2 regions of the Synechococcus sp. CC9605 genome follow, and region 2 is predicted to be linked to the other one. Evidence: predicted binding sites of a transcription regulator. Region 2 holds the regulator's gene; the other holds the start of a gene.
What was found. The regulator NtcA, encoded in region 2, controls nitrogen genes in cyanobacteria. The targets are predictions, from matches to a motif close to GTANCNNNNGNTAC.
Positions count from the first base shown of each region.

Region 1: SYNCC9605_RS13655 (DUF4278 domain-containing protein) is a predicted target of NtcA. The motif match lies at 1,943-1,956, and genes of this name have one in related genera.

Region 1 is NC_007516.1:735,122-740,914, reverse strand. It holds gene SYNCC9605_RS13660 (DUF1651 domain-containing protein) at 1,262-1,510, opposite strand; gene SYNCC9605_RS13655 (DUF4278 domain-containing protein) at 1,698-1,865, opposite strand; gene SYNCC9605_RS03930 (hypothetical protein) at 2,200-2,715, opposite strand; gene SYNCC9605_RS03925 (DUF4079 domain-containing protein) at 3,135-3,710, shown strand; gene SYNCC9605_RS03920 (ERV1/ALR-related protein) at 3,763-5,793, opposite strand, start outside.
Region 2 is NC_007516.1:272,467-278,259, reverse strand. It holds gene dcd (dCTP deaminase) at 1-324, opposite strand, end outside; gene SYNCC9605_RS01350 (cob(I)yrinic acid a,c-diamide adenosyltransferase) at 324-923, opposite strand; gene rph (ribonuclease PH) at 1,069-1,812, shown strand; gene ntcA (global nitrogen regulator NtcA) at 1,871-2,587, shown strand; gene SYNCC9605_RS01335 (DUF3084 domain-containing protein) at 2,615-3,766, shown strand; gene SYNCC9605_RS01330 (resolvase) at 3,763-4,209, shown strand; gene SYNCC9605_RS01325 (DUF3146 family protein) at 4,187-4,444, opposite strand; gene pth (aminoacyl-tRNA hydrolase) at 4,444-5,061, opposite strand; gene SYNCC9605_RS01315 (TatA/E family twin arginine-targeting protein translocase) at 5,076-5,306, opposite strand; gene psbH (photosystem II reaction center phosphoprotein PsbH) at 5,316-5,516, opposite strand; gene psbN (photosystem II reaction center protein PsbN) at 5,601-5,741, shown strand; gene SYNCC9605_RS01300 (alpha-mannosidase) at 5,729-5,793, opposite strand, start outside.

The sequences.
Region 1 (5,793 bases), 460 kb from region 2:
TCATCCCAGCAACAGCAAGCAAAGCCATTGCTTGAATGAACCATTTTGGTGAAAGTGGTTTGTCTTCCATTTACTTGAATCCTTTGGTTGATGGTTCAGCTTTCTTTTTGACAGGCTTACTAACAGAAGCTGGGACTGATTCCTCCTTGAATATCTTGCCCTCTACCCAGACAGTTAATGCATAGACAAGAATCAATGCTGGCACAAGGACAAGCCATTCATTGTCAAATTCATAAGGGATTTGTCTTACGCCAAATACAGTTAGATACCCAGTAAAAAGAGTAATAATGAGCCGCCTTATGGTTCCAGAATTCAATTGACTTATGCCAGTCAACTGAGTCTATGCGGACAGAGCTAAGCTGCCAATAGATCACGTTTTTCTGCCAAGTCTTCATATCGGCACTCATCGAGCTGCTCGCCCATACCCTGGATCATGCTCATCACATCACCAGGGTCTTCAGCGGTGCCGTCCTGAGCCTTTGTGGGCAATGGCTATGGCAGAAGCCAGAAGTCCTAACGAAAGACGGTGGAGCTTCTGACAGGCGTGATTACGCCTAGGTTGCCGCAGTTTGTATTGGTCGTCGCGCATTGCTGTTACCCAACTTCAAGCGGTAAACGGCCTCGAGATCGTGTCCCAGCAACAGATCGAAGACACATATCAAAGCTGGATTACTCTCCTTTACAACTGAGCAGTCCCAACTGTGTGGGCGGGTTTGCGATCCTGGAATGGCGGTTCTCCTCACTCAAATTTGCATGAGTAGATTTATAACTAATTAATAAGGTAAAGGATCTAATGCTCAACCAATTCAATCTCACGGCAACTACTTCCATAGCCATTATTGCCGTAATGGCACTGCTGTATGGCGGTGTGCGGTTTCTACAAGACCATTAATCACAATGAATAAGGTTTTACGCCCGCTTCGCCGGGCCGCTGTCTACGGATCTTTCAGCTACCTCGGCTTGGTCGTGATCAATAACAGCGGCCTCGACCTACCCAGTCTTTGGATTGCTTACCTACCAATGTTTGTCGGGGTTTACGCCCTTACGATATGGATCGATCAGAAATTCAGCTCATAATGACCTCCGTTGATCGGGAGAAATTAGAGAAGTTGATTGCTTTCTGCGTTCTTCTTGAAATCGATCTCAACGGACTAATTAGATAGTGACCAAAGATTTCCGCACAGAAAAAATCCCGCGGAAATTTCTGAATCCCTTTTACGTATAGGCACGGCCGCAAACCACCCCGGCACCCCCTTCCGCTCTATGGCTCAGCAGAAGCGCCCCAACAAGGTTCTACTTGCTGCCAGCCAACACGATGCAACTCCCTCCAGAGCTGCTCTGCAGCCTCCCTTCGCAGGTGTATACGGGTCTTGAGGAGTGGTGGCTCGCCAGGGATGGGAACACCCGTGTCGACAAAGACCTTTGGATCTCTGATCCAGCTCTTCTCGTCCCGGTGAAACCGCTTCGTTTCTTTGGTCGCCGGATCTTGGATGAAGCCCTCTGATCCCATAACTCAATACCAGTACATCTGTACCACTATATGACCGCTGGACGGGTCTGCTCAAACTTTCAGCAGCACCTGCTCAAACCACGCCTGAAAACGACTGGCGCGACTGATCCTCAGGACTATGGAAACAAGTCCAACCAAAAAGAAACCCCCGCCATAGGCAGGGGCTTGAGATCTGATTCAGCCCTGATCACTTGGCGTAGGAAACGCCGCGGTAGGTCAGGCTTGGAGGAGCGTTGTGAGCGACTTCTTCGCGGCAGGTGTTGTAGTGCTCGCGGCGGTAGGTCAGCTCGACACAAGCTTTGGGCGAGGCTGCTTGAGCTTCGTAGGAGTGACCTCTATAGAGAAGAGCAGTCATGGTTAGTTCCTCAGAAATCCAGGTCCCCGTTCCTTGGCCTGGTGATCTGCGCCCCTGAGTTGAGGGGTGAACGTCATGTAGCGGTTGCTACAGAAAAATTATACGCCCGGGTCAACCCATTACAGCGGATAACAACCTCGCCTATGCGCCCACGCAGGTCTGACGCGATCTGTCTTTGTTGAGCCAAGTGTCAGACAGGAAGAGGCATTTACTCAAACCTCACTCAAACTCCAAAAACAGCTCCAAAAGCAGTTCAGCACTCAAAACGTGGACTACTCCCGCAAGGTCTGATTGTCAGACAGTTACCGGTTGCAGTTCTTGGTCTGTACCAGCCTTATCCCTCGCTCTCAGGGCGGGGGATTTTTTTTGCTTGCAGGCCGATATATCTAAGCTCGAAGGAGATTGAACGCAAAAAAACAAGAAGCCTGTCGATCGAGAAATATGCCATCAATACTGAAAAAATACCAATCAAAAACTCAACCACAGCCAATATGTTGGAATAGACCACCATCGACGGATCGGCTATAGCCGCCAAAACCTGATCCAACGCCAAATCCACCAACTCCAACATCGCGGCAGAGAGAGCGAACATCGCCATCCAGAACAGGCTCTGGGCATGCTCATCGTTTTGAATGGCCGCCTTGTGCCGACCGACATTAATCAGGAAGTTAGATAACAAAAAAAACATCGAAAACAACGTGAGATGCAAGACCTCTTTGTTGGAGTCAAATTCGATGTACTCGATGGCGACATAGGCCAAAACAGCCATGACGAGAAGAACCCGAAGCACGACAAGGGTGCCCCAGAGAACCTTCTTCACTCTGAGATCTGGAATCCGAGTCAGCGTCATCGATCGTCTCCATCATCAGCAGGAATACCTCTCACAAAGACCTGACAGCAAAACAACACCTATTTTTTTCATTTCAGGAGACAGCCAAAAACTCAAAACAAATAAAGGAAGTTAATCCTGATCAAGAAGGCTCAGCAAGCTATTGCAACGCGGGTCTTGAGGCATCGCATGCATTCAAGCTTGAAGCCAACAACAATCGATTGCCCATCTCCAGGACTCAGAGCCTGCGGTTGTCACAGCAAGACTTGCAACACCCGGTTCGAAACAAATGATGTGTATCCGATCGTCTTTAGGCATCGAATTTTCATTCGCTCGGATCATCTGCACAGCCACCTCCGGCTGATGCCGGGTGGATCAGGCAGGCTGGGATCAGCGAGCCCGTTGCTTTGTCTGATCAGGTCCTCAGCCTCCATGCCTGGATGGGGCTGCTGCATCCGGTGCTGATGATCCTGTTCGTCTACCCCGTCGTAGGCGCCACGATCCGGCTGGGAATTCTGGCGCGGGAAAAACGATTGAATCTCAACCCGATCGCCGACACGGTGCCGGTGGAGCACGCGCAGCATGGGGCCTGGGTCACCGGCGGGGTGCTGGTGTCAGTGCTGATCGGCCTGGGCCACAGCCTCTGGGGCAGCCATCCCCTGGGTCTGATGCTCACCGGCAGCGCTGTGATGTTCAGCTTCGGACGCCTGCTGGCGACCCGGATGGTCTGGCAGCGCTTTCTCTGGGCTAGCGCCAGTGCAGCAGGCCTGCTTTTGCTGGGGCTGCAACCGGCAGTGGAGCGATTCAGCGATGTTCCCTGGAGCCCCCTGTTCTGGCAGTCGCATTTCTGGATGGGCCTGTTGCTCACCACCCTGTTGCTGAACTCCATTTCGCTGCAGCCCTTGATTGGACATTCCACGTGTGCCAGACGCATTCACATCAGCAGCAATCTTCTGGTGGCCTTGCTGCTTGCCATGCAAGCGATCTCTGGCACCAGAAACCTTGTGTTGGGCTGATTTCTGAGCGAAGCAGTCAACACAAGCCCGAAAAAGCCGCTACTCCAAAGCATCAGTCCTCTGTGAACTGACCGCTGCGGGCCAGGACCTCTTCAGCAGGGCTGAAATGGGGCGGCTCCAACTGCAGATCAGGGTTGTAGCGGTAATTCTCATGAAGGAAGCGGGACTGAAGCACGGCATCCTCAACTGCACCGATAGCTCCAACCGCCTTGGTGCGAATGACCTCCTGCTGCTGCATATCATCGGCATGCAGCGACACCTGCAGTTCATCGCGCAACACCGAAAGATGGGCTGCACTTTTCGCCACACCGTAAATGCGCTGAACGCGATCGCGTTGAATCAGGTCAATGCCGAGAGTGTGGGCACGCTCAAGCTCAGAATCCAGGCTGGGCCAGTATCTAGAGGTATAGATCGCCCCGGAATCCTGGTGATACCAATCCTCACTACGCGCGATTGACGACGACACGGTGTTGTGCAGCTTCCAGAGGAACAGACGCAGGGAGCTCCCATCGATCACCTTGTCCAGTTTGTCCTGTAAAGACACTTCAAGGTTTGAGCTCGCCTGAGCGGATCCCAGCAGCAGGTACTCGATCGGATACATCGAAACCTCGCGGTTGCGCACCACATAACGGTTGAGATGGAAACGACAGTATGGGCATGGGTACATCGTGGCCAAAGCAGAGAAGAAGGCTTTGAACACATCAACCGAAGCCTGTTGCTCTTCAGCAGGTTGGGCTGCAATCAGTTCCGCACTGGTGTGGATGAAACGCCAAGTGGCCGGACCGATGTAATAAGGGAAGCTCACCCGCATCTCGCTGGCTTCAACGTCGTGACGCCCGACATGCAGATCGAGAAACGCGACGTACTGACATAAAAAACCGGACTCACGGCCAAACTCCTCCCGCTCACGTCGTTTCTGAACACCATTGAGGTAATGACGTGTGAGCTCCCAAGCGCGTTTGAGTTCTCTCTTGATTGTCAAGGGACGGGACTGGAATGCCTCTTCAGTCGCGTGGCCGTAAAGATCAAATTCGCCTGCAGCATGACGTTCCGCGAACCAGCTATTGAGAACGTCATCGTCAGCATCATCCCAAGCGGAAATGTCGTCCTGACTCAGAACTGAGCTGGCGCGGAGCAGCAACGGCATGAACTCGTCGTACCAGTAGGCCGTGGGCATGATTGAACCGGCATAACGCTCGTCGTCGGCGTCAACGATCACCCGCTGCCAAGTGTCGTGGTACGTACGGGACGTGGTCGGTTTGTCGTGGTCCAGTGATGCGGCGACTTCCCGATGATCATCAAGTTGGCGCAAGCGGTTCAGCTCATGGCTCTGCAGATCCTCATGGGTGACCTGATCTGGATGATGACCATGCAATGCCGCCGTTAAGAGCACCTCAATCACCACAACCACGATCTGGTGGTGATGATCCAGTTCCTGCAATTCCTCCTCAATCCTGCCCTCCGCCTCAAGCATCGCCTCCGTGTGAGGAATGGAGTCCCAGTTCGCCATGCGGTTCCGCAAGGCAACCTCCGCCCTGTTCACAGACGTCCGTAGGCTTTCGAAGGGCTCTTCTGCACCGTCCTCCACAATTCCGAGTGCGAGGTAGAGGTCAACAGCCGCATTCACGAAGCGAACGAAATCAGAGATCGTGTAAGGCAGGTCGTAAGCACGAAGATGAGTTTCGGAATTGGCGGAATAACTCTCACGGAAGCTGCGGTAAGCCGCTCCTTGAATCAGGCGAAACCATCCGATCTGCATCTGCAGCGGAGAGGTTCCCTTGAGAATGTGGGACTTGTGCTTGGCAGTCCCGTTGCCATGGGACGCCGCCTTCTTCGTTGCAGCGTGAGCGTCCACCGACCGATGAGCTCCGACAAAGGCCCTTGGATGGGACTCGAATTGCTCCGGCAGGTAGTCGAGCAGATGCTGAAGATCAAAATATTCCGAACCATCCCGCGCGATTTCGATCGTGATGGCATCCGACGTCTGGGTGGAGACCTCGAACAACTGGATCAGCCTCTTTAGAGCATTCAGTTCAACCAAACCGTCGCCGTCCTGATCCAGAAGGGCAAAAGCCTCCCTTGC
Region 2 (5,793 bases):
CCGTAGCTTCTCCAACGCCACACCAAGGCCGTAGGAATGCGCAGGGAGAATGAAATAGCGCCCGTCTTCATCCTCATGAAGGGGGGTGGGCTCGAGGTTGGCTGGGTTGAACCGCTTGGGGTTCATCACCGTGCCCGGAACATGCCGGAAGATCAGGAATTCCTGGGGCGACAAGCGCAGGTCGTAGCCATAAGAGGAGCAACCGAAACTCAAAACCGGTCTCAGCTTTTGCTCCGGATCCAGGTGACGAACCAGACCGCTCTGGAATGGCTCGATCATTCCCTGGCCGGCCTGTTCAGTGATCCAGCGATCGCACTTGAGCATCAGAAACCTCGGCGCAACTCCGTGACTTGATCTGCCATCTCCATCACACCGGCGGGGATTGCAGGTCCAGTGATGATCACATCCATCGAAGCGGGCCGCTGCTCAAGGGCTGCAATCACATCCGCTTCATCCAGGTATCCGAAGGCCACGGCAAGGCCGATTTCATCCAACACCAGCTGGTCGAGATCTCCCTGAATCAAGTGCTGGCGACAGATGGACCAAACTGCAGCCACCGCCTCGGCGCCACCGGGATGCCCCGGTGAGGAGAGGCAGAGGGGCACTTCCGGACGGAGCCAGACAAGACCTCCGCAGAGCTGCACCCGTCCAGCCGGTCCCTGCTGAACGCCCCCTTTGAGGAACTGACTGATCAGAACACGACTGCCCAAGCCAGCAGCACGCATGGCCTGACTCAGAACACTGGCGAAACTGCCTCGGTAGGGCGCCGTATGCACTTGAAGCTGCCCTTCGGGGGCCACCAGATGCAGGGGTGGCGAATCAGAGACAGGTGCTACGGGCCTGAGGCCCGCCCGCTGCAAAGCCTGCTGATCCTGATCCAGGGAGTTCTGGAATGCTTGGGGATTGGCGAGGCTTGTGGTCATCACGGAAGCATCTGCCCGGGTGCCCCCGGCGAGACCTTGAATGTAGCGGCGAGATCACATTCCACAAGGGGATTGACACCACCCATGGTGTTTGGACGGGGCGAGAACCAACCGCCTGCGAGGCTTGACGAACTGCACACCACCGATGAGCCAATCCCCTGAACACCGCACTGATGGCCGTCGCCCAGAGCAGTTGCGACCGTTCTCGGTGACCTGGAATCCCATGGGGTTTGCTCTGAGCTCCCTGGTGGTTCACACGGGCCGAACCGCTGTGCTCTGCAGCGTCTGCTTGGAGGGCAAGGTTCCCCGCTGGCGGAAGGGAGAAGGGCTGGGATGGCTCAGCGCCGAATACCGGTTGCTGCCAGGGTCCACCCCACAGCGGCAATCACGGGAGCTGATGAAACTCTCGGGTCGCACCCAGGAGATTCAGCGGTTGATCGGGCGCAGCCTGCGCGCCGTGATCGACATGGAACGCCTGGGGGAGCGCACCTTGCTGATCGACTGCGACGTGATCCAGGCGGACGCCGGCACCCGGACGGCCTCGATCACCGGGGCTTGGCTCGCCCTGGACCAGGCCTGCCGATCGCTGGTGGAACAGGGAGTGCTGGAGCAATCGCCGCTGGTCGATCAGGTGGCGGCCGTCTCCGTGGGCTTGGTGGATGGCCAGGCCTTGCTGGATCTGGACTACAGCGAAGACAGCCGAGCCGAGGTGGACTTGAACGTTGTGCAGGCCGGCGATGGCCGTCTTTTGGAAATCCAGGGAACTGCGGAGGGAGCACCCTTCAGCCGCAGCCAGCTCAATGAGCTGCTGGATTTGGCGGAGCCGGGATTGTCATCCCTGATGCAGGCACAACGCCAAGCCTTCACCGAGCACAGCAGCGTTACGTAATAACCGCTACATGGCGGCCACCGCCGGGTCCGTAATTTCGCTTCACCAGGGGGTTGTCATGACCAGTAGCCGAGGTTTCAGCCGATACGCCCCGCAGATGGTGGCTCCTTCTCCCAGCGCAGAACCGGCCAACCGTTCTCTCCTTGAGATCATCCGAGATCTCGATGGCGCCAGCAGTGAACTGGTGGACCGCAACAAGACCATTTTCTTCCCTGGAGATCCCGCAGAACGGGTGTATCTGATCCGCCGGGGGGCCGTTCGTCTGTCCCGCGTCTATGAGTCGGGGGAGGAAATCACCGTGGCCCTGCTCCGCGAGAACAGCCTCTTCGGTGTGCTGTCACTGCTGACCGGCCAACGCTCTGATCGCTTCTACCACGCTGTGGCCTTTACCAGGGTCGAGATGGTGACGGCACCGGCGACCTCCGTCAAGGCCGCCATCGAAGCCGACACCAGCGTTGGACTGCGCCTGCTGCAGGGTCTCTCCAGCCGGATTCTGCAGACCGAAACGATGATTGAAACCCTCACCCATCGGGACATGTCGTCCCGGCTGGTGAGCTTCCTGCTGGTGCTGTGCAGGGATTTCGGCGTGGCGGATGAGCTGGGCATCACCATCGATCTGCGCCTGTCCCATCAAGCCATCGCTGAAGCAATTGGCTCAACACGCGTCACAATTACGCGTCTGCTGGGAGACTTGCGTCAATCCGGTCTGGTTCAGATTGACCGCAAGAAAATCACCGTTCTGGATCCGATCGCTCTGGCCAAACGCTTCAGCTAGTCCGGCCATCGCCCCACGAGTGCAGCCATGAGCGGCTGGGCACTGATTCTGGTTCTGCTGGTGCTCGGGGGAGTGCTGTCGACCCTGGGTGATCGTCTGGGCAGCCGCGTCGGCAAAGCGCGACTGAGTTTGTTCAAGATGCGCCCAAGGCGCACCGCCGTTCTGATCACGGTTCTGACCGGCAGCCTGATCAGTGCGCTTTCACTTGGCCTGATGCTGCTGGTGAGCCGACAGCTGCGGGTGGGCCTGTTTGAGTTGGATGCCCTGCAGGAGAAGCTCCAGGACAGCCGGCGACAGCTAAAGGCAGCCGAGCGTGAACGGGACAAGACCCAAACAGAAACCCGGCGGATCGCCATTGAGCTGAAGCAAGCGCAGCAGCGGGCCAACACCCTGCGCCTTGAACTGGCTCCTCTTCAGAACGAGCGGGCCCAACTTGAAGCTGAACGTGAGCGCCTCAGCCAGGACATCGCCTCCCGCGATGCGGACATTCAACGCACGGAAGCCGAACTCAACAGCGTTCGCAGCCGTATCCGTGCCGGGGAGCAGGAACTCAAACAACTTGAACGCAATCTGGTCGCCCTGAGGCGTGGATCGGTGGTGATCAGCAGCGGCCAGACCTTGGCGAGAGCAACGGTTCGACTCGAGGCTCCGGACCAGGCCAAACAGGCCGTCGACAGGTTGTTGCAGGAGGCCAATCTCAACGCCTACGGGAAAGTGAGGCCTGGCGAAGCGCCCGAACGCCAGTTGATCCGCGTTCCTCGAAGCGACGTGGAACGCCTGCAAAACATCATCCGCAAACCGGAAACCTGGGTGATCTCGCTGCGCTCTGCCACCAATGTGCTGCGGGGTGAAACGGCGGTGTACGCCTTCCCCGAGGCGCGTCCCAACCGGCCGGTGGCCCAACGTGGAGATGTGCTGGCCACAACCACGCTTCAACCGAATGACCGCACGCCAGAGGGCATTCGCACACGGTTGAACCTTCTCCTGGCCTCGGCCTATGCCGAGGTGCAGCGGCGTGGATCCCTGACCGAGGGGCTTCAGTTCGATGGATCAGCCCTCTCCCAACTGGCCCAGACCCTGATGGAAGGCCCCAGCCAAAGCGTGGTCCTGGAGGTGATTTCCGCAGGGGTCAGCGACAGCGCCGATCCTGTCGTTGTCACCATTCAGGCCTCCCTATGAAACGAGTGGCCGTTCTCGATCCAGGTCGCTGCAAATGTGGTCTTGTGCTGGCCGATCTTCAGCTCGGCCTTGTGCGCGAAGGATATGTGCTGGCCCCGGAGGCCGTGGAACCCTGGCTGGAGCAGTGGAATCAAGACCAAGCTCTCGACCGCATCCTGATCGGCGATGGCACGGGAAGCCGAGCCTGGATCAAGCGACTAGAACGGCTGTGCCATCTGACCTTGGTTCCGGAGCAGGGAACAACCCTGAGGGCAAGACAGCGTTACTGGACGCTGTGGCCGGCGCGGGGTTGGCGAAGGATGCTGCCGGCAGGGCTGCGCATTCCACCGGTGGATCTGGATGCGGTTGCAGCTTTGGTGATGCTTGAGGAGCACCTGCAGTGCAGCCTGAGATGGCCGGAGCCGGCCCCCACGTTCTCGCTCAGAACCTGGCCCGAACCATGAAGGTGTAGTCACCCCCCGGTTCCAGCCTGTAATCGGAACGCACCAGAAACCGCCGCAGAGCATCCTCGATCAAGGCACGTCCCAGGGACGGCTCCACCACCAGTTCGCCGCGATCAAAGGCCCAGGAAAACTGCCACTCAAAACCTCCGGCAGAGACTTCACCCTCCACGCATTTGGCTTGAAAACACTGGCGAAGCACCCGCAAATGGGCCGTTGTCGCCGGGAGAGCCGGCATCAGTCGACAGGCTCCAGGTCGTAGCGAAAACCGTTGATCCAGGTTCCAGCGCGCTCAAAGCTCTGGCGCTGAAGACGTTGAATCCCGTCCAGAACAGCATCAAGAACAGCGCCGACGCAGGGTTGCTCCACCTTGCTGAACGGACCAAGAACATGGGACACCGTTCGAACACGACGTTCGGCAGGATTCTCAGCAGGCGCACCAATACCGATCCTCAGCCTTGGGAACGCCTGAGTCCCAAGATGCTGAATGGTGCTGCGCAAGCCGTTGTGCCCCCCGGCGCTGCCCTGGGCCCGCAACCGCAAACGACCAAGCGGTAGGTCCATGTCGTCCACCAGCACCAGCAGTTGGTGGGGCTCCAGGCCAAACCAATCGAGGGCCGCACGAATCGCGCGACCGCTGTCGTTCATGTATGTCTGGGGCATCAGCAAGCGCAGCCGCTGCTCACCCACCCCTGTGTCTGCTGCAAGACCGTGCAACTTGGCTTGCTGACGAAAGCTGAATCCAGAGCGCTCGCCAAGAAGCTCGAGGGCCATGAAGCCGATGTTGTGGCGGGTGCCGGCATATTTCGCACCCGGATTACCGAGTCCTACCACCAGCTTCAGATCAGTGGCCATACCGCTGGAACGACTCAGTCGCTGGGGGGAAGTTCTTCGACAGGCTTCGCAGCATCACCGGACATCTCCGGGTCAGCCATGGCTTTGTTGATTTCGCGTTCAAATTCCTTTGACGCGGACTGGAAACCCTTCAGGGTTTTTCCAAGAGTCCGGCCAAGTTCTGGCAGCCGTTTCGGCCCGAAAACCAACAGGGCAACGGCGCCGATAACCGCCATTTCGGGGAGACCGACGCCGAAGATGTTCATGGGTGCAGATCAGCCGAGGCCGTTCCAATTCACGTTGATGCCCTCGAGGATGAGGGACTTGTTGTAAAGCTGAAGAATCACCAGCAGAAACACCAGGAACAGCACCATGAAGATGCCCATCACGGGAGTGGTGCCCCATCCGGGAACCACCTTGCCGTACTCGGAGTTCAGTGGGCGGAGAAGGTCTCCCAGACGGGTGCGTTGTGCCATGGCGACGCCGGGTCTCGGGTGGTTTGATGTCTCGATACTGTAGGGGCCGACTCCGGTTCGGGGTTGATCCTGTCGAGAGATGTGATGGAAACGTCGTCCCCAGCTCTGTCCGTCGCCATTGGCGTGCTCGCCGTTTTGTTCGGACTCACCGGATTTGGCGTGTACCAGGCCTTTGGGCCTCCATCAAAAGCACTCGACGACCCGTTCGACGATCACGAGGACTGATCCACCACCAGGGAGACGAGTTCTCCCGGGGCGATCACTACGGCATCAGCGG